One region of the Superficieibacter sp. genome, then DNA from elsewhere that is predicted to be linked to it. Evidence: predicted binding sites of a transcription regulator. Region 1 holds the regulator's gene; the other holds the start of a gene.
What was found. The regulator PhoB, encoded in region 1, activates phosphate uptake and scavenging genes when phosphate is short. The targets are predictions, from matches to a motif close to CTGTCATAAAACTGNCNNAT.

Region 1 (7,469 bases):
GTAGCGTTCATGTTCGGTTAGCCACGCGGTCAGGGTGGTGCGGGTGAGGTGCAGCGCCACCGATTTTTGTTCTGCGCTGGCGCGGATCTGCGCGCGTCGGGCGATCGCGCTTTGTAAGCGAGTGTTCACTTCCTGCATCAGTCGCCGGGTCTGGTCGGCGGCGCTGGCGTACTCCTGGCAGCGGTTCCACAGCGGGCGTAACTGTTCGGCAGGCTGCGCCAGTTGCAGTGCGTTCAGCTGCGGCTGCGCCTCTGTCAGCGCCTGCCGGGCCTGGGTCAGCGCGGCCTGCGAGCGCTGCTGTTCCGCGTGCAGTTCCTGCTGGCGGACCAGCCAGTTTACGTGGGTCTGGGCCTGCGCGTGCTGGCGGGACTGCTGGCTTTCCTCGTCAGTGAGCGCCTGCAAACGTTGTTGCAGCGCCTGCTGTTGCTCGTCGCTGAGCAGCACCATGCCCGCCGCCTGCGCCTGCAACTTTTCCAGATCGGTACGGGCGACTTTATGTTTTTCAAACACCATTGCCGAGATTTGCCCGTAGATCTCGGTGCCGGTCAGCTCCTCCAGCAGCTCGGCGCGCTCTTTCGGTTTGGCATTCAGAAAGGCGGCGAATTGCCCCTGGGAGAGCAGCATGGAGCGGGTGAAACGTCCGTAATCCAGCCCGGTCAGGGTGGCGGTCAGCTCCAGCTTATCTTTGACTTTATCAGCAAGGATTTTGCCATCGGCGCAGCGTGCCAGCTCCACGCGGGGAGCCTGAAGGTTGCCGTCCGGCTGATTGCGCGCGCGGTTCTGGCTCCAGAAGGCGCGGTACGCCTCGCCTTTGACTTCAAATTCCACCTCCGCCAGACAGTCAGCGGTATCGCGGGTCATCAGATCATTTTGCGACTGCGACAGTGTGCTCAGCCGCGGGGTTTCGTGATACAGCGCGAGGCAGATGGCGTCCAGCAGGGTGGTTTTTCCCGCGCCGGTTGGACCGGTAATGGCAAACAGGCCGTTGCTGGCGAAAGGCTCGGCGGTAAAATCGATTTTCCACTCGCCCTTCAGCGAGTTAAGATTTTTCAGGCGCAGGCTGATAATTTTCATGCTTCATCCTCCCCGGCCATCGTTTCCAGCGTTTGCGCCAGCAGAGTAAACAGCCGTTGCTGCTGCGCCTCATCAAGATCTTCCTGCGCCAGACGACGGGCAAATACGTCTTCCACTTTCAGTTCGCTAAGCGTTTCGCGCAGTTCGCCATCCAGAATTCGCTGGCGCTGTTCCCGGCTACGGCGGACCAGCAGCACTTCGACCGGCAGTTCCTCCGCCAGCGCCTGAATACGCCGCTGCACATCATGCAAATACTCGCCGCCGCGGGTGATTTCAATATCCAGCCACACGGCGGGGCTGGCTGGCGCACCGCGCCATTGCTTAAGCTGTTGGCAAATGGCGGTAAAATCCCCTTTTATGACTGCCAGCGGCTGGGTGACGGGCACCTCAAGCGGCGTGACTTCTGCTAATTTCCCTCCGGCAAAGGTCACCAGATTCACGCTTTTGCTTTTACCGGTTTCATCAAAGCTCAGGGAGATGGGCGAGCCGCAGTAACGAATATGCTCGCTGGCGTTGATTTTTTGCGCCCGATGGATATGCCCCAGGGCGATGTAATCTGCCGGGGGAAAGTTTTGCGCCGGGAACGCGTCCAGCGTGCCAATATAAATATCGCGTACCGCGTCGCTTTTACTGGCCCCGACGGTGGTCAGGTGACCGCTGGCAATAATCGGCAGCGGTCGATCGCCCCGCAGTTCGCAGGCGAGCTGATACTGTTGCTGATAATAATCAGTGATGGCGGTCAGCAGGCGCTGAAGTTTCTGGCTGCCGGAATGCCCGGCCTGACTGGTGACCATATCGCGCGGACGCAGGAACGGCACCGGGCAGAAAACCGCGCCGGGCGTGCCGTCGCGTTGCAGCAAAATGTGCGGCTCGCTGCCCGCGCTGGCGACCACGGTCGTATTCAGGAAGGCGAGAATTTCGCGCGATTCATTCAGGGTGGCGACGGAATCGTGATTGCCCGCCAGCACCACCAGATGACAGCCGGTCTGTTGTAAATCGACAACAAAACGGTAATACAGCTCGCGGGCGTAGCTTGGCGGCGCACCGGTATCGAAAATATCGCCCGCCACAATAATGGCGTCCACCTGCTGCGCTTCGGCGGTTTGCAGCAGCCAGTCGAGAAAAGCTTTATGCTCGGCGGCACGGCTTTTACTGTAGAAGTTCTGGCCGAGATGCCAGTCTGAAGTATGAATGATGCGCATGTCGGTTCCGTGGCAAAAAAGCGTAGGGCGGATTATAAACCCTGCGGCAGGCGGGGGCGAAGTCTGTCTGTCATATAACGACTGGATGGATCACCTCATAGTCATTATTTTCATAAATCTGTCACAAATCTGACGCATAATGACGTCGCTATCACTAATGATGATGATAAAACAGGGTAAAAAATGGCGAGACGTATTCTGGTCGTTGAAGATGAAGCTCCGATCCGCGAGATGGTGTGCTTTGTCCTCGAGCAAAATGGCTTTCAGCCTGTAGAAGCGGAAGATTATGACAGCGCGGTGAATCAGCTCAATGAACCCTGGCCTGACCTGATCCTGCTGGACTGGATGCTCCCGGGCGGCTCCGGCATTCAGTTTATCAAACATATCAAGCGTGAAGCGCTGACGCGCGATATCCCGGTAGTGATGCTGACCGCGCGCGGCGAAGAAGAAGATCGCGTTCGCGGGCTGGAAACCGGTGCCGACGACTACATCACGAAGCCGTTCTCTCCTAAAGAGCTGATTGCGCGCATCAAAGCGGTGATGCGCCGCATCTCACCTATGGCCGTTGAAGAAGTGATTGAAATGCAGGGGCTAAGCCTCGATCCCTCTTCACATCGGGTGATGACCGGTGAAAGCCCGCTGGATATGGGGCCGACCGAGTTTAAATTACTGCACTTCTTTATGACTCACCCTGAAAGAGTGTATAGCCGTGAACAGTTGCTGAATCACGTCTGGGGAACCAATGTGTATGTCGAGGACCGCACGGTGGACGTGCATATCCGCCGCCTGCGTAAGGCGCTGGAGCTGAGCGGTCACGATCGAATGGTGCAAACAGTTCGCGGTACGGGTTATCGTTTCTCCACCCGTTTCTGATATCTGACACAGGAGTGTGACGCGTGCTGGAACGTCTGTCATGGAAAAGGCTGGTTCTTGAGCTGATCGTCTGCTGTCTGCCCGCGCTGCTGCTGGCGGCATTCTTCGGTCATTTGCCGTGGTTTTTACTGGCGGCCGTGACCGGGCTGCTCATCTGGCACTTTCTCAATTTACTGGGACTCTCCTGGTGGCTGTGGGTGGATCGCAGCATGACGCCGCCGCCGGGTCGCGGTAGCTGGGAGCCGCTGCTCTACGGCCTGCACCAGATGCAGCTACGCAATAAAAAGCGCCGCCGCGAGCTGGGTAATCTCATCAAGCGCTTTCGCAGCGGCGCGGAATCACTGCCGGATGCGGTGGTGCTGACGACGGAAGAAGGCACGATTTTCTGGTGTAACGGCCTGGCGCAGCAGCTTCTGGGCCTGCGCTGGCCGGATGACAATGGGCAAAATATTCTCAACCTGCTGCGCTACCCGGAATTTACGCTGTATCTGAAGAACCGCGATTTCAGCAAGCCGTTGAATCTGGTGCTGAATAACGGTCGCTACCTGGAGTTTCGCGTTATGCCCTACAGCGAAAACCAGCGGCTGATGGTGGCGCGCGATACCACCCAGATGCATCAGCTTGAAGGCGCGCGGCGCAACTTTTTTGCCAACGTCAGCCATGAACTGCGCACGCCGTTAACCGTCTTGCAGGGCTATCTGGAAATGATGCAGGAGCAGACGCTGGAGGGCGCGCCGCGAGAAAAAGCGCTGCATACCATGCGCGAACAGACCCAGCGCATGGAGTCGCTGGTGAAGCAACTGCTGACCCTCTCCCGAATCGAAGCTGCGCCCGCGCTGGCGCTGAATGAAAAAATTGATGTGCCGATGATGCTGCGGATGATCGAGCGCGAAGCGCAAACCCTAAGCCACGGGCGGCATAGCCTGCATTTTACCGTTGATGACACCTTAAGCGTGCTGGGTAACGAAGAGCAGCTGCGCAGCGCTATTTCCAACCTCGTCTACAATGCGGTGAACCATACCCCTGCGGGCACCACCATTTCGGTTAACTGGCAGCGCGCCCCCCACGGCGCACAGTTTTCTATTGAGGACGACGGGCCAGGGATTGCCGCTGAGCATATTCCGCGTCTGACCGAGCGTTTTTATCGCGTGGATAAGGCCCGCTCGCGGCAAACCGGCGGCAGCGGTCTGGGGCTGGCGATTGTGAAGCACGCGCTAAATCATCACGACAGTCGCCTGCAAATCGACAGCCAGCCGGGGAAAGGCACACGCTTTAGTTTTCTCCTGCCGGAACGTTTAATTGCCAAAAAATAGCCTGACACCGATGCGTGTAAGGCTAACTTTCCGCAGATCCGCTCCGTGCGCGCCGTTTACTTTGCAGGCCAGCGAAGCGGACGCCACTTCCTCACGTTTGCTGCTTTTTTGTTCGAACTATCGCCCGTAAGTTTTTCTTATATCTGGTTTAACGTGCTAATCAGATGTTACGAACCAGCATAATCCTCTGGTTTCGCGATCGCGGGTTGCTTTAAAACGTTATAAGCGTTTAAATTGCGCCCCAGATGCTGTCATACCGACTGCATTTGCGTGATAAATCGAAAAACTATACTTCTTCACGCCAGTCCGGGAGCATATCCCGCTGAAATCTTATGCAATTGCTGCTGTATTGTTTCACAGGGAAGGCAACAATTCATTTACAACACCACATCCACAGGCAGTTTAATTTATGACCCATCAGTTAAAATCTCGCGACATCATCGCTCTGGGCTTTATGACCTTTGCGTTGTTTGTTGGCGCTGGCAATATCATTTTCCCTCCCATGGTTGGCTTACAGGCAGGCGAGCACGTCTGGACGGCGGCGACGGGATTCCTGATCACTGCGGTCGGTCTGCCGGTATTGACGGTGATTGCGCTGGCGAAAGTGGGCGGCGGCATCGACAGCCTCAGCACGCCTGTCGGTAAAACTGCGGGCATTCTGCTGGCGACGGTCTGTTATCTGGCGGTCGGCCCGCTGTTTGCCACGCCGCGTACCGCAACCGTCTCGTTTGAAGTCGGCATTGCGCCGCTGACCGGTGACGGGCCAATGCCGCTGTTCATCTATAGCGTGATTTACTTTGCGCTGGTGATCTGCGTATCGCTTTATCCGGGCAAGCTGCTTGATACGGTGGGCAATTTCCTCGCGCCGATGAAAATCGTGGCGCTGACGGTGCTGTCCGTTGCGGCGCTGGTGTGGCCAGCAGGCCCGATCAGCCACGCGATGGAGGCGTATCAGACCGCGCCGTTCTCTAACGGCTTTGTAAATGGCTATCTGACCATGGATACGCTGGGCGCGATGGTTTTCGGGATTGTTATCGTTAATGCCGCCCGTTCGCGTGGCGTGACCGAAGCCCGTCTGTTGACGCGCTATACCGTCTGGGCTGGCATCATGGCAGGGGTGGGCCTGACGCTGCTGTATCTGGCGCTGTTCCGTCTGGGTTCCGATAGCTCCACGCTGGTCGATCAATCCGTAAACGGCGCGGCTATTCTGCACGCCTACGTTCAGCATACCTTTGGTGGGCCGGGCAGCCTGATGCTGGCGGCGCTGATTTTCATCGCCTGTCTGGTTACGGCGGTGGGCCTGACCTGCGCCTGCGCCGAGTTCTTTGCCCAGTATCTGCCGCTGTCTTATCGCACGCTGGTCTTCATCCTCGGCATTTTCTCGATGGCGGTATCCAACCTGGGGCTGAGCCACCTGATTCAGGTTTCTGTCCCGGTGTTAACGGCGATCTATCCGCCGTGTATCGCACTGGTTGTGTTAAGCTTCACCCGCTCATGGTGGCATAATTCATCGCGCGTGATTGCGCCCGCCATGTTTATCAGCCTGATCTTTGGTATCCTTGACGGTATTAAAGGGTCAGCGCTGAAAGATGTCCTGCCTGCCTGGACCGAGAGCTTACCGCTTTCTGCACAGGGGCTGGCCTGGCTGATGCCAACGATAGTGATGATCGTCCTGGCTGTTATCTGGGATCGCTCTGCGGGGCGTCAGGTAACCTCCAGCGCACATTAATCGTTGCGCGGCGGTTCGTTTAACCACGGGGCTTAGGGTTCCGTGGTTTTTTATTTTTTGTGTTGAATGGCATTTGAAACGATGGAAAGTACTAACAAGCTGAAGCGGGGGCTGAGCACCCGCCACATCCGCTTTATGGCACTCGGGTCGGCAATTGGCACCGGCCTTTTTTATGGCTCGGCAGATGCCATTAAAATGGCGGGTCCCAGCGTGCTGCTGGCCTACATTATCGGCGGCGTCGCGGCCTATATCATCATGCGCGCACTGGGGGAAATGTCGGTCCATAATCCGTCCGCCAGCTCCTTTTCACGCTACGCGCAGGATAACCTCGGCCCGCTGGCGGGTTATATCACCGGCTGGACCTACTGCTTTGAAATCCTGATCGTCGCCATCGCCGACGTCACCGCCTTCGGCATCTATATGGGCGTCTGGTTCCCGGACGTGCCGCACTGGATCTGGGTGCTGAGCGTGGTGATGATCATCTGCGCAATCAATCTGATGAGCGTGAAGGTGTTCGGCGAGCTGGAGTTCTGGTTCTCCTTCTTCAAAGTCGCCACCATTATCATCATGATTGTCGCTGGATTTGGCATCATCATCTGGGGGATCGGCAACGGCGGGCAACCGACCGGCATCCATAATCTGTGGAGCAACGGCGGTTTCTTCAGCAACGGCTGGCTGGGTATGGTGATGTCGCTGCAAATGGTGATGTTCGCCTACGGCGGGATTGAAATCATTGGCATCACCGCTGGTGAAGCCAACGAGCCGGAAAAATCCATCCCGCGCGCTATCAACTCTGTGCCGATGCGTATTCTGGTGTTCTACGTCGGTACGCTGTTTGTGATTATGTCGATTTTCCCGTGGAATCAGGTTGGCACCAACGGCAGCCCGTTTGTCCTGACGTTCCAGCATCTGGGGATCACCTTCGCTGCCAGCATCCTGAACTTTGTCGTGCTGACCGCCTCGCTTTCGGCGATTAACAGCGACGTCTTCGGCGTCGGGCGTATGCTGCACGGCATGGCGGAGCAGGGGAGCGCGCCGAAGGTTTTCGCTAAAACCTCCCGTCGCGGTATTCCGTGGGTCACGGTGGTGGTGATGACGTTTGCCCTGCTGCTGGCGGTGTATCTGAACTACATCATCCCGGAAAACGTCTTCCTGGTGATCGCGTCGCTGGCGACCTTCGCCACGGTGTGGGTGTGGATCATGATCCTGCTGTCGCAGATTGCTTTCCGCCGTCGCCTGTCGCCGGAAGAAACCCGTGCGCTGAAATTTAAAGTGCCG
Region 2 (7,469 bases), on a different contig from region 1:
GTGACGGTATTCACCACCGGCGCAAACGGCGTCGAGACGCTGCCCATCAAATCGGTATGGCTCAGGATCACGTTACGCAGCGACGGGCGGGTGGTGTCGTACTGCGCCCGCGCGCGCTGAATAATGTCGCCAATTTTGACGTCTGACGGACAGGCTACTTCGCAGCGTTTGCAGTTGATGCAGTATTTCAGCGCCTCATCATACAGCGCGCCATCCTTCAGCCGCAGCCTTTCGCCGTCCGGCCCCGCCTGTTTCGGGCCGGGATAGCGCGGGTCTACCCGGCTGACCGGGCAGACGGTGGTGCAGACCGTACATTTAATGCAGCTGGCAAAACGGGTATCGCTCACAGGGTGCCTCCGCTCATATCCAGAATTTGCTGCGCGACAAACAGGCCGGTCACGGCAGAAACGCCGCCGCCGCAGCCCTGCGCGATGGGATCGAATCCGCCGAGCACCGCGCCTGCCGCAAACAGATTGTTAACCCGTTCACCGTCAATATGCGGGCGCAGAGTGTCATCCACCTTAACGCCAGACTGCTGCCAGGGTTGCGGATCGAAAAAATCATTGCGGTACCATCCGGCACGATCCGGCGCTTGCTGTACCTCAAGCCCCAGGATCGGCTCACGGATGCCGTCGCGATCAGCCACCAGCCCGTTGCTGAAAAAGCTGCCGCTGGCCAGCACCGCGAAGCGCGGACGCAGCGGGATATCGGCGTGCTGGCGGGTCCAGATTTCACTGACGACGCCATCGTGCCGGGTCATATGTGTCACCTCATCGCCGGGCATCCAGGTGCCGCCTGTACGGATAAACTGACGCTGAAGCTGGCGGTGCATCCGCATTCCGGGTACCGATGGCGGGAGGGTAGGGAGCAGGCGCAGCGGGCAGGGCAGACGCGCGTTGAGCCAGGCAAACAGGCGATCGTCTTCCAGGCCGAAGCAGGCGGGCATCAGCAGGGCGTCGTAACCCTGGGTTAACGGCAGCAGGGCGTTGTACAGCAGCGGCCAGTTTTCTTCGGCATCGAGAAAGCGGGCAATATTGACCGCGCGAAACCCGGCGGCGCTGGCACGCAGCGTATCCAGTTCCGGCAATTCGATATCCACCGCCTGCGCGTCGGTCCCGCGCTGGCGTAACGAAGCGGCGGCGAGATGCGGCTGAAAATCCAGCAGGCCGCTAATGCCGACCACGCAAATCCGCCGGGCGGTCAGGGGGGAAACCGGCACTTCCTGCGGGCTGAGCCACGCGCGGCGCAGGGTGCCAAGCGGCGTCACCCGGTAATGATTATGCGCAGGATCGCCCTGCATCTGCGCGCCGCACTCAGTGAGCAATGCCTGCACCTGGTGTGCCAGCGTCAGAACGGTTTCCGTTCCCAGTTTTGCCCACGGATGTTCCGGCGTTTCCACACAGAGTCGGTCCAGCGCCGGGCGAAAATCGGTGACCGCATCGCCATTGGGAAGGGTGCTAAGCAGGTCGAGCGAGCCGGAAGAAAAGGTGAGGGCGCTTTGTCCCCGGCTGACAATCGCGCAGCGTAGACCGGCCTTTTGTAGCCGCAGGCCGCACAGCAGCCCGGCAAGGCCACCGCCAACAATCACCGTGTCAAATCTCATCGTTATTCTCCTTCTCCAGCCCGCACAGGCCCTGATAAACCCAGCGCGTGAACTCGCTTTCCCGCAGCGCGTCGCCCCAGGCAATGGGCTGAACGCCTTTCCAGCGCTCGTTAAGGAAGTCAGAAAGCTGAGTCAGCGACTGGCTGGCCGTGGTGATTTGATAGCGCTGAAGCAGTCCGGCAGCGCGGCATGCGCACAGTTCGCCCTGACAGGTGCCCATCCCCACGCGGGTGCGGCGGCGTAAATCCAGCAGGCTGTTGACCGCCAGATTTTCCACCGCGTACTGAATTTCTCCGGCGGTCACCGCTTCGCATTCACATACCACGCTGCGCTGTAGCCGCCCTTCGCCGAGCCATGACGGTGTGCGGTCGCCGTGACGATAAACCGCCGAACCGCGCAGCGGCGCAGGCAGTGAGATCGTCCGCTGGAGGGTGTTTTCCGCCGATTGCTGGGATCCGGGTAGCGGTTCGCTGGCGGTGGTGCAGGGCTGATTGTTACCCAGCTTGCGGCAAACGGCATCGGTAGCCCATTCCGCCATCAGCCGATAGGTCATCAGCTTGCCGCCGGTAATGGTGATAAATCCGTCCATGCCGTCGCGAATAGCATGATCGAAAAGAACGATGCCCCGGCTGACGTTGCGCCCGGTCGGGTCATCATCGCTGGCAACCAGCGGTCGCACCCCGGAGTAAGCGCGTAAAATGCGCGTTTTCGCCATCACCGGTGCCAGTTTCTCGCCTTCACGCAGCAGAATATCAACCTCTTCCGGCGTGACCCGATTCTGGTCAATATCCCGATAATCAATGTGCATTGAAGTCGTGCCAATCAGCGAAATCGTATCGCCGGGCACCAGAATATCGGCGTCGGCAGGTTTGCGGCAGCGATTGATGACGTGCTGATTAATGCGATGATCGAGGATCAGCAGCGAGCCTTTTGCCGGGAACATGCGAATGCCCAGCCCGGCGTATTCGGCAATACGCTGGCCCCAAATTCCGGCGGCATTCACCACTACCGCCGCGTACAGCGCCTGCTTTTCTCCGGTCAAATGATTGATAACGTTGACGCCACGCACGGTTGCGCCGTCGCGGATCAAACCGGTTACCTCATGCGCGGTAAAAATGGTCGCGCCATGCTCGCGGGCATCCAGCATATTGGCAGCGGTGAGGCGAAACGGATCGACCGTGCCATCCGGCACCCGTACCGCCCCAATGAGCTGCGGGTTTACTGAGGGTTCAATGCGCCGGGCCTCCTGCGGATCAAGCGCCTGCGCGCGGATCCCCGCCTGCTGACAGGCGCTGATAAAGGTGGACTGAAACGCCAGATCGTCTTCCGGCAGGGTGATAAACAGGCCGTCGGTGGGTTCGACGCAGTGGCGGGCGATGCGTCGGAGGATCCGGTTTTCGCTGATGCACTCGCGCGCGGATTCGCCGTCCGTCACGGCGTAGCGCGCGCCGCTGTGCAACAGGCCATGATTACGCCCCGTCGCACCGGTGGCAATATCGTGGCGCTCCAGCAGGATCACGCGCAGGCCGCGCAGTGCGCAGTCGCGGGCGATCCCCGCTCCCGTGGCTCCTCCACCAATGATAATGACATCGCTCTCCTGCGCTGCATGACTGCTCATCATCTTGCCCTCTGTGTTCGTTTCTCAACATTTAGCCATATAAAGAGTGGTTGATGTTTGATTTCGAGCACGTTCGCGCATTATTCGAAGATTAAATGTGACGCCGTGCGCCTTTCTGAACATTTGTCATAAAAGTGTAACAATATATGCTTTACTGAACAGGCAATGTGCCGTTTTTGTAACATTTGAACATTATGAAGGCCGGGTTACCTCGCGCCTTTTACCTCTGTAAACACAATGGCCACGGAGGCTATTATGCTCAGTATTTTTAAACCTGCCCCTCACCAGGCGCGTCTGCCCGCTGCGGAAATTGACCCGGTTTACCGCCGTCTGCGCTGGCAGATTTTCCTGGGGATTTTCTTTGGTTACGCTGCTTACTATCTGGTGCGCAAAAACTTTGCGCTGGCCATGCCGTATCTGGTCGAGCAGGGTTTTTCGCGTGGCGATTTGGGTTTTGCCCTGTCCGGCATCTCCATCGCCTACGGTTTCTCAAAATTCATTATGGGTTCGGTATCTGACCGGTCGAATCCACGCGTGTTTCTGCCTGCCGGTTTGATCCTGGCAGCAGCGGTGATGCTGTTTATGGGTTTTGTCCCGTGGGCAACGTCCAGCATCGCGATTATGTTTGTGCTGCTGTTTGTCTGCGGCTGGTTCCAGGGAATGGGCTGGCCGCCGTGCGGGCGCACAATGGTTCACTGGTGGTCGCAAAAAGAGCGTGGCGGCATTGTGTCGGTGTGGAACTGTGCACATAACGTTGGCGGCGGTATTCCTCCGCTGCTGTTCCTGCTGGGAATGGCGTGGTTTAACGACTGGAAAGCCGCGCTGTATATGCCCGCGTTTGCCGCCATTCTGGTCGCGATTATCGCTTTTGCGTTAATGCGCGATACTCCGCAATCCTGCGGTCTGCCGCCGATTGAAGAGTATAAAAACGACTACCCGGACGACTACAACGAACAGGCGGAGCAGGAACTGACGGCGAAGCAGATTTTCATGCAGTACGTGCTTCCCAATAAACTGCTGTGGTATATCGCCATTGCCAACGTGTTTGTGTATCTGCTGCGCTACGGCATCCTCGACTGGTCGCCAACCTATCTGAAGGAAGTGAAGCATTTTGCCATCGACAAGTCTTCATGGGCGTACTTCCTGTACGAATATGCGGGCATTCCCGGTACGCTGCTGTGCGGCTGGATGTCGGATAAAGTCTTCCGGGGCAATCGTGGCGCAACCGGGGTGTTCTTTATGACCCTGGTGACCATCGCGACGGTGGTTTACTGGCTGAATCCGCCGGGCAACCCGACGGTGGATATGGTCTGCATGATCGCCATCGGCTTTTTGATTTACGGCCCGGTCATGCTGATTGGCCTGCACGCGCTGGAGCTGGCACCGAAAAAAGCGGCGGGGACGGCGGCGGGTTTTACCGGCCTGTTCGGTTATCTCGGCGGTTCGGTAGCGGCCAGTGCCATCGTGGGCTACACCGTTGATTTCTTCGGCTGGGACGGTGGATTTATCGTGATGATTGGTGGCAGCGTGCTGGCGGTTCTGCTGCTGATTGTGGTGATGATCGGCGAGAAACGGCATCATCAGCAGCTGGAGCAAAAACGACGTTAAACCGTGCCGGGCGGTGCAATGCCGCCCGGTAAAGCGGTTACATATCCAGTTCGATATCGCCTTTTGCCCGACAACAGCAGGGTAAAATTTCTCCCTGCTGTACCAGCGCCAGCGGCTGGGTCAACCATTCTACCTGACCTGCCACCAGACGCATCCGGCAGGAGCCGCAGTAACCTTCGCGGCACTGATATTCCACCGCAACCTGGTGAAACTCCAGCGCCGCCAGCAACGACGGATGTTCATCCTGGCACAGCAGATGCGTGCCGGAGATGCGTAGCGTGACCCGACTCATCAGAGCTGGAAATCGCTTAAATCGTCGGTGTTAACTTCCGAGTCAATCTGACCGACCAGATAGGAGCTGACTTCCACCTCCTGCGGCGCGACCTGAACGTTATCGGACACCAGCCAGGTGTTGATCCACGGGATCGGATTCGAGCGGGTCTGGAACGGCAGATCGAGGCCCACCGCCTGCATACGGATATTGGTGATGTACTCGATATACTGGCACAGAATATCTTTGTTCAGGCCAATCATTGAGCCGTCGCGGAACAGATAGCCAGCCCACTCTTTTTCCTGAAGCGCCGCGTGGACGAACAGGTCATAGCACTCCTGCTTACACTCCTGCGCAATCTCCGCCATTTCGGGATCGTCGCTGCCGGAACGCAGCAGGTTCAGCATATGCTGGGTACCGGTCAGATGCAGCGCTTCATCGCGGGCAATCAGGCGGATGATCTTGGCGTTGCCTTCCATCAGCTCGCGCTCGGCGAAAGCGAAGGAGCAGGCAAAGCTGACGTAGAAACGGATCGCTTCCAGCGCGTTAACGCTCATCAGGCACAGATACAGCTTTTTCTTCAGCTCGCGCAGATTAACGGTAACGGTTTTACCGTTTACCTGGTGCGTGCCTTCGCCCAGCAGATGCCAGTAGCTGGTCATCGCGATCAGATCGTCGTAGTAGTGAGAAATACCTTCCGCGCGTTTCTGGATCTGTTCGTTGGTTACGATATCGTCGAAAACAATCGCCGGATCGTTAACGATATTACGGATGATATGGGTGTAAGAGCGCGAGTGGATCGTCTCGGAGAACGCCCAGGTTTCAACCCAGGTTTCCAGCTCCGGGATTGAAATCAGCGGCAGCAGCGCGACGTTCGGGCTACGACCCTGGATGGAATCCAGCAGCGTCTGGTATTTCAGGTTGCTGATGAAAATATGTTTTTCATGTTCCGGCAACGCCTGGTAGTCGATACGGTCGCGGGAAACGTCAACTTCTTCAGGACGCCAGAAAAAGGAAAGTTGTTTTTCGATCAGCTTTTCGAAGATGTCATATTTTTGCTGATCGTAGCGCGCTACGTTCACCGGCTGGCCGAAAAACATCGGTTCCAGCAACTGGTTATTTTTCGTCTGTGAAAAAGTGGTATAGGCCATTAGGTGTGTCCTGTTGTTTATGTATCCCTCACCCAGGGGAGAGAGCCGGAGGGAGGAGGAGCGTTTGCGCTCCTTCCTCCACAGCGGCTGGATCAGATCTTACATGCGCCGCTTTCGCAGCCATCATCCTGAATAGAAGGGGCCAGATCGTCCTGCGCATCTTCGGCACCGTCGCGGGTGTTCTGATAGTACAGGGTCTTCACGCCAAATTTGTAGGCGGTGAGCAGATCTTTCAGCAATTGTTGCATCGGCACTTTCCCGGACGGGAAACGCGTCGGATCGTAGTTGGTATTTGCAGAAATCGACTGATCGATAAACTTCTGCATAATCCCGACCAGTTGCAGGTAGCCGTCGTTATTCGGCATTTCCCACAGCAGCTCGTAATCGTTTTTCAGATGCTCGTAGTCCGGCACCACCTGACGCAGAATGCCGTCTTTCGACGCTTTAATGCTGACGTGACCGCGCGGCGGCTCAATACCGTTGGTGGCGTTCGAAATTTGCGAAGAGGTCTCGGACGGCATCAGCGCGGAGAGCGTGGAGTTACGCAGACCGTGGGTTTTGATGGATTCACGCAGCGTTTCCCAGTCGTAATGCAGCGGCTCGTTGGCGATGCTATCGAGATCTTTCTTATAGGTATCGGTCGGCAGAATGCCTTTCGCATAGGTGGTTTCATTGAACCACGGGCAGGCACCTTGTTCTTTTGCCAGCTCGTTAGAGGCTTTCAGCAGGTAATACTGAATGGCTTCGAACGTTTTATGCGTCAGGTTGTTGGCGCTGCCATCAGAGTAGCGCACGCCGTGTTTCGCCAGGTAGTAAGCGAAGTTAATGACGCCAATACCCAGCGTGCGACGACCCATCGCCCCGCGTTTTGCCGCCGGGATCGGGTAATCCTGATAATCAAGCAGTGCATCCAGCGCACGCACGGCGAGGACCGCCAGATCTTCCAGCTCGTCGAGGTTTTTGATCGCGCCGAGGTTGAAGGCGGAAAGCGTACACAGGGCAATTTCACCGTTTTCGTCGTTAACGTCGAGCAGCGGTTTGGTGGGCAGCGCAATTTCCAGGCACAGGTTGGACTGGCGCACCGGGGCGATCTGCGGATCGAACGGGCTGTGGGTGTTGCAGTGGTCCACGTTCTGAATGTAGATACGACCGGTGGAGGCGCGCTCCTGCATCATCAGCGAGAACAGCTCAACGGCTTTGATACGCTGCTTACGAATG

Region 2: glpT (glycerol-3-phosphate transporter) is a predicted target of PhoB. The motif match lies at 3,345-3,364, and genes of this name have one in related genera.

The regions. Positions count from the first base shown of each region.
Region 1 is NZ_DAMAPU010000004.1:365,615-373,083, reverse strand. Features, by position in the region: gene sbcC (exonuclease subunit SbcC) at 1-1,074, opposite strand, end outside; gene sbcD (exonuclease subunit SbcD) at 1,071-2,276, opposite strand; gene phoB (phosphate response regulator transcription factor PhoB) at 2,460-3,149, shown strand; gene phoR (phosphate regulon sensor histidine kinase PhoR) at 3,173-4,462, shown strand; gene brnQ (branched-chain amino acid transporter carrier protein BrnQ) at 4,872-6,191, shown strand; gene proY (proline-specific permease ProY) at 6,273-7,469, shown strand, end outside.
Region 2 is NZ_DAMAPU010000005.1:202,632-210,100, reverse strand. Features, by position in the region: gene glpC (anaerobic glycerol-3-phosphate dehydrogenase subunit GlpC) at 1-347, opposite strand, end outside; gene glpB (glycerol-3-phosphate dehydrogenase subunit GlpB) at 344-1,603, opposite strand; gene glpA (anaerobic glycerol-3-phosphate dehydrogenase subunit A) at 1,593-3,221, opposite strand; gene glpT (glycerol-3-phosphate transporter) at 3,477-4,829, shown strand; gene yfaE (class I ribonucleotide reductase maintenance protein YfaE) at 4,867-5,121, opposite strand; gene nrdB (class Ia ribonucleoside-diphosphate reductase subunit beta) at 5,121-6,251, opposite strand; gene nrdA (class 1a ribonucleoside-diphosphate reductase subunit alpha) at 6,344-7,469, opposite strand, start outside.